Acidithiobacillus ferrooxidans ATCC 23270: one gene and its partner. The protein of the gene in region 1 interacts with the protein of each later gene in a pairwise test. Links are inferred from orthologs where the notes say so. Each region holds a gene or a part of one and is shown on either strand. Other genes may lie near its edges. The genes, in order: AFE_RS09570 and def.

Region 1 (3,166 bases):
GCGAGCAGCAAAAGATTTCCGCCCAGCGACAGGATCAACGGAAGACTGTTGTTGCCCTCCGCCCGGGAAAGGGCGGCAAGCTGCGCGCCCTGAGCGGCCAGCAGGCGCTCCTCCGCGCTCAGACGCTGCCCCAGGCCGGCCACTTCCGCCGTCAGCTTCTGATTATCCCTGCGGAGCATGGCATCCGGCGTCTGCAGCGGGCTGGCCGGGGGTGCCACGCTGGCTACGGGAGCGGTCACCGCTGCGGCAGGGGCGCTGGAAAGCACCAGATGCGTCGCGCTCCCGGCGGGTTTGACCGCAGTTGCCGCAGAAACGGCCGGCGCGCTGACGGGAGCCGCGCTCGTTACAGCAGCGGAGGCCGTCGGCGCAGTCGCCACCGCAACGACCGACAGTTTGTTCGCCGTCTGTCGGGCAGACAACCAGGCGCTGGCCTGTGCGGGTGAAGCAGACTGCACCTGGGCCAGACTGGGCACCGTCAACATGGTTCCGGCATAGAGGTAATCGGGATTACCGCCCTTGAAGGCCTGCGGGTTGGCCTTCAGCAGCGCCGCCATGACCTGATCGATGGTGACCGCATTACTGTTGACAATGGACTGCGCGGCCTGAAAAAGAGAGCCGTTGACCGGTACCGGGCCATAACGGCTGACTCTTGCCCAGCCGTGATAGAGGGGTGCGGCAGCCGTATGGCGGGTGGGCCGCGGCGTTATCGGGGAGGCGATGGACTGCGGAACGGACGCCGGCGGCGCGGCGGCGGGGACCACGTTATTCGCGATACCGGATGCCGTATACTCCCGGACCATCTGTCCTCCGGACCAATCGAGCCGCACCAGGAAATGCAATTCCGGCTGGGCGAGCGGCAAGGGACTGTTGATCAGTATCGCCGGCCTATCACCGCTGCGCACCGTAAAATGCCAGTGATCCAGTGCGCCCGATCTGGGAAGATCGATCATCGCGAAGTCGCTGGCCCGCGCGAGTCCGACGCTGAGGTTCGCTTCGCCTTTGGGGTTCAACGACTGTAGGGGAATCTCCGCGCGAAAGGGCTCCCCCGGCGCGGAGAGCACCCGCAGCTCACCGAGTCCCAGCGCCTGCGCCATACCCGGCAAAAGCAAACCAATGCCGGCCATGGTCAACAACCACCTGTTCTTATTCATCGATATCTTCCTCATTTGGGTAACGCCAGCGCACTACGGCGAGGTCTGTCGCCGATGACGTTTTTATAGATAGTCGCGAATCAGCAACTCTGCAATCTGGATGCTGTTCAGTGCCGCGCCCTTGCGGATATTGTCCGCAACCACCCAGAAATTGATGCCCCGTACATGGGAGCAGTCGCCGCGAATGCGGCCTACATAGGTGGCGTCCTGGCCGGCTGCATCCAGTGCTGAGGGCCATGCACCCGCGCCACGATCATCCACGACGACGATGCCCGGGGCCTTTTCCAGCAGCGCGCGGACGGCCTCCGGCGTGATGGGCTCGCGGGTTACCACGTTGACCGCTTCAGAATGGCCGTAAAATACCGGCACCCGCACACAGGTAGCGGTCAGGGCAATGTCCGGCATCTCCAGGATTTTGCGGGTCTCCCAGAGCATTTTCATCTCTTCCTTGGTATAGCCATTGTCCTGGAAGACATCGATCTGGGGCAGGCAGTTGAAGGCAATCCGCTTGGGAAACACCTCGGCAACTCCCTCCTCGTGACGAAAGATCGCCAGGGTTTGCTGGCCCAGTTCTTCGATGGCCCGCCGACCCGCACCGCTGACCGCCTGATACGTCGCGACCACCACCCGCTCGATGCCCGCCGCATCGGCAATGGGCTTCAGCGCCAGCAGCATCTGGATAGTCGAGCAATTGGGGTTGGCGATGATACCGTGACGCCGGTAATCGGCAATCCGTTGCGGGTTCACTTCGGGCACCACCAGCGGGATTTCATCGTCATAGCGGAACTGAGAGGTGTTGTCGATGACCACACACCCGGCAGCCACCGCCTTCGGCGCGTACTCCGCGCTGACCTTGGCTCCGGCGGAAAACAGACCGATATCGGCCTGCGACCAATCGAACGTCGCCGCATCCTGTACCAGCACCTGCTGGCCGTTGAAGGGCAGACGTCCGCCCGCCGAGTGGTTGCTGGCCAACAGATAGAGCTTATCCACTGGAAACTTCCGCTGCTCGAGAATCTGCAGCATGACCTCGCCGACGGCACCGGTAGCGCCCAGGATGACTACGTTGTATCGTGATTTTTGCATCTGCGTATCAATCCTTGAAGTTCAGGGCGTCGACCACCGCGGCACCCATGGCTTTGGTGCCGATCACCGGCGCTCCCGGCGCCGCGATATCTGCAGTACGCAGGCCTTGATCCAGTACTCGCTGCACCGCCGCCTCCACCCGCTGCGCCCAGAGCTCGGCACCGAGAGAATACCGCAGCATCATCGCCACGGACAGAATCGTGGCTAAGGGATTCGCCTTGTCCTGCCCGGCTATGTCCGGCGCCGAGCCGTGGATGGGCTCATACATCGCCCGGCCCTCGCCCAGTGAGGCCGAGGGCAGCATGCCGATGGAGCCGGTCAACTGACTAGCCTCGTCAGAAAGAATGTCACCGAACATGTTGCCGGTCAGCAGCACATCGAACTGTGCCGGGGCACGGATTAGTTGCATGGCGGCATTATCCACATACATGTGACTGAGCTGCACATCGGGATAGTCCTGCGCCACCTCGGTGACCACCTCGCGCCACAAACGTGTGGTCTCCAGGACATTGGCCTTGTCCACCGAGCACAACTGCTTGCGACGCCCCTGGGCAGCGCGGAAGGCCACATGGGCGATGCGGCGGATTTCATCCTCGTCATAGACCATGGTGTTAAAGCCGCGACGCTTGCCATCGACCACTTCCAGACCACGCGGCTGACCGAAGTAGATATCCCCGGTCAGCTCGCGCACCACCAGGATGTCGACATCGCGCACCAGCTCCGGGCGTAACGGGGAAGCATCCAGCAACTGCGGAAAAATCTGCGCGGGACGCAGGTTCGCATAGAGATCCAGCCCCTTGCGCAGGCGCAGCAATCCCTGTTCCGGGCGTTTGGCGGGCGGATATGCGTCCCAGCGGGGGCCGCCCACCGCCCCCAGAATGACCGCATCCGCCTCCAGAGCCAACTGCAAGGAGGCGGCCGGCAAGGGA
Region 2 (3,299 bases), 1.8 Mb from region 1 along the record:
CCAGCGCCGGTCTGCGGGCGTGAGAACGTCCTCGGGCGCCTTCTGCAGAGCGGCGATTTGCGCCGCCTGCAAACCAAGGCCCTGCAGGGCGCCGGCACCGGTTTGAAAACAGCGATCCACCGCACCGAAGCGCTCCAGAAGGGCACGTTGGCGGATCGGGCCGAGGCCGGCGATCCGACCGAGGGCGAGCCAGGCCCGGTCGGTCACCCGTTCCCTGCGGAGCTGTCGCTGGCCGTTACGGGACTCGGACTGGCCAGATGGTCACCTACCTGGATGCCACGCGTCGCCGTGGTAATCACCGCGTAGGAGACGGTGGGAAAGACCCGGAACAGCATCACACTGCCCACCTTCTGGGGTGGCAGGGCGAAGGTTTTGCCGGTCACGGCATTTTTCGTCGTTTCCGCGGCTCTTTCAATCTGTAGTACGTTGCCGTCGCGTAGACCGTCTTCCCGGCCCTGGTCCACGATAACCACCTGACCCACCATGATTTCGGGATAATCACTCATCTTGGCGATGATGTGAGCCTTCACCGGGTGGGAGGGGGCGCTGGGGAAGTAGTGGGGTACAACGCTCTTCGTGGCGGGTATCAGCCGGTCGCCCAGCGAGATTTCCTTCAGGGCGTTGGTGATTTCCATGGCGGCGTGGGCGCCATTGCGACGCACGACGGCGCTGCCCAGATCGCGGAGTGCATAACCGACGGCATTTTTGCGGCCGGGACGATAGAGCTCCGGCCCGAGGGCGACAATCTGGTAATGGGCACCAACGGGCGCATGTGCCAGACCGGAGGCATAGAGTTTGTCGCCGACCGCGTAGACGATATGCTCACTGGCGCTGGCGGCAAGATAAGGCAGTTGGTCGTAAGCCTTCTTGCTGGCGATGACACCGGGGTTGCCGAGAAAAGGCATGACCTCGCCGCGTGCGACCGTGGGCAGGGGCTCCGCGGTCATTTGAGGATGCAGCGCGATCACACGGAGTTCCGGCTGGCCGCCCGGCCCGCGGGTGATCACGACGCGGTCGCCCGGATAGATCAGGTTGGGGTTTTTGATGTAGGTATTCCGGTGCCATAGCCGCGGCCATTCCCAAGGGTTTTTGAGAAAATGTGCGGCAATACCCCAGAGGGTATCTCCACGTTTGACGGTGTAGCTGTGCGCAGTGCGCAACAGTGTGCCGGACGGCGCCGCCTGCGCCATTACCGGGGCCATGGCGCAGAGGCCGAGACAAAATAGGGTGTTGCGCCAGATGTTCTTCTGCATGAATGATCTCCGCCGGACTTCCGCAGGGCATAGTATTAGTTCAAGATACGATTTTTGCCGGATTGCAATAATTGGTGACGAAATGCCCCTTTTGAAGATACTGGAGATTCCTGACGCACGCCTCAAGGACGTGGCTCGACCCATAGCCAGGGTGGACAAACAGATTCAGCAGCTTGCCGACGATATGGCGGAGACCATGTATGATGCCCCGGGTATCGGTCTCGCCGCGCCACAGGTGGCCGCTGGCCACCGGCTGATTGTCGTGGATGTTTCGGAAAATCGCAACGATCTGCTGACCCTGCTGAATCCGGAAATCATCGCGCGCACCGGTGAGGAGGAGATGAAGGAGGGTTGTCTGTCGGTGCCAGGGGTGCTGGAAACGGTGCGCCGCGCCGAAAAGGTGACGGTACGCGCCACCACGGTACAGGGCAAAACCGTTGAATTGGAGGCCGACGGTCTGCTGGCGGTTTGCCTGCAGCACGAGATCGACCATCTCGACGGCACGCTTTTTATCGACCATCTGTCCCGCCTCAAGCAAAGTCTGATTCGCCGTAAGGCGGAAAAAAGGGTGCGGCTCGGTGACTGAAAAACAGCGCATTGTTTTTGCCGGGACACCGGAGTTTGCACGCATCACCCTCGCCGAACTGCGGCAAGGTCCGGAAGCCGTCGTCGGAGTGTTTACACAGCCGGATCGCCCGGCGGGCCGAGGGCGGACGTTGCAAGCCAGCCCGGTCAAGCAGGAGGCTCTGGCCGCAGGCATTCCTGTTTTTCAGCCGGAATCCTGTAAAACGGGCGAGGCCCTGGAATTGCTCCGGAGCCTGGCGCCGGATCTGCTGATCGTCGTGGCCTACGGTCAGATTCTTCCTCAAGCGATACTGGCCTTGCCGACGCGCGGCGCCATCAACGTGCATGCCAGCCTTCTGCCGGCCTGGCGCGGCGCGGCGCCTATCGCCCGGGCCATCGCGGCGGGCGACAAAGAAAGCGGTGTCGCCATCATGCAGATGGAGGCCGGGCTCGACTCCGGCCCGGTGCTATGGGAGGAGCGCCTGCCCATCGCAGCTGACGACACGGCGGCCAGCCTGCACGACCGTTTGGCACGGTTGGGTGGCAAGGCTTTGCGTCACGTCCTGGACGATCTCTGGGCGGAGCGGCTCAAACCCGTACCTCAGGACCCCGCGCTGGTGACCTATGCCCACAAGCTGAAGAAGGAGGAGGCCCTGCTCGACTGGCGGCTTCCTGCAGCGACGCTGGAGCGTCTGGTGCGGGCGTTCAATCCCAGTCCGGTCGCCCATACGCTTTTTCGCGACAAGGGCCTGCGGGTCTGGCAGGCGCGGGTGCTGGGCGCCGGAGGTGATCAGGCGCCCGGCAGCATCAGCGCCGTGGAAAAGGACGGGGTGGTGGTGACCTGTGGTGAGGATCGATTGCAGTTGCTGGCGGTTCAGCCTGCAGGTAAGGGAGTGCTCAGTGGCAGTGACTTCGCCCGCGGTTATCGCCCACAGGTCGGTGAAGTACTGGGATGAAGGAAATGCGAACAGGCATTGAACGGGCAAAAAGCACATCGGGTGGGGCCGTGCGCAAGGCCGCCATTACCGTATTGCGCGGTGTGGATAGCGGACAGACGGTGGATGCCGCGCTGCTGCCGGTTTCGTTGACCGGTACGGATCGGGCGACCTTGCAATGGTTGGTTCTGGGTACGCTGCGCGAATTTCTGTCCGTACAGGCCCTTTCCGCAAAATTGTTGCGCAAGCCGTGGCGCGAGGAGGATGCCGATCTCGGCTTTCTGCTCAGTCTGGCCCTTTTCGAGTTACGCCACGGCCAACGACCCGCCTTTGCAGTGGTCAATGACTGGGTGGAGATGACAGAGGCCGTCAAAAAACCGTGGGCGCGCGGCCTGATGAATGCCGTCCTGCGCCGTTATCTGCGAGAGCGTGAGGTTTTGGATACAGCGCTGGTCGATCGCGATCTCGGGCATCCGGCCTGGTTGGCGGCGCGCTTGCGCGCGGCCTATCCGCAGGACTGGCCGGCCATTGCCGCAGCCAATAACAG

What was found.
Region 2: the proteins of AFE_RS09570 (region 1) and def interact in binary tests that used the Escherichia coli proteins (3 or more experiments, as listed by UniProt). The link is inferred for Acidithiobacillus ferrooxidans ATCC 23270 from one-to-one orthologs.

The regions. Positions count from the first base shown.
Region 1 is NC_011761.1:1,822,533-1,825,698, forward strand. Bases 227-3,075 are described here. They hold AFE_RS09570 (aspartate-semialdehyde dehydrogenase), read right to left. Parts: upstream 2,238-3,075; coding sequence 1,215-2,237; downstream 227-1,214. Other genes in these bases: AFE_RS09565 (FimV/HubP family polar landmark protein), read right to left, coding at 227-1,151; leuB (3-isopropylmalate dehydrogenase), read right to left, coding at 2,245-3,075. In the rest of the region: more of AFE_RS09565, read right to left, coding at 1-226; more of leuB, read right to left, coding at 3,076-3,166.
Region 2 is NC_011761.1:19,517-22,815, forward strand. What follows is about bases 106-3,087. They hold def (peptide deformylase), read left to right. Parts: upstream 106-1,335; coding sequence 1,336-1,839; downstream 1,840-3,087. Other genes in these bases: dprA (DNA-processing protein DprA), read right to left, coding at 106-207; AFE_RS00090 (LysM peptidoglycan-binding domain-containing protein), read right to left, coding at 204-1,253; fmt (methionyl-tRNA formyltransferase), read left to right, coding at 1,832-2,773; rsmB (16S rRNA (cytosine(967)-C(5))-methyltransferase RsmB), read left to right, coding at 2,779-3,087. Outside these bases: more of dprA, read right to left, coding at 1-105; more of rsmB, read left to right, coding at 3,088-3,299. UniProt on the Escherichia coli protein: Removes the formyl group from the N-terminal Met of newly synthesized proteins. Requires at least a dipeptide for an efficient rate of reaction. N-terminal L-methionine is a prerequisite for activity but the enzyme has broad specificity at other positions.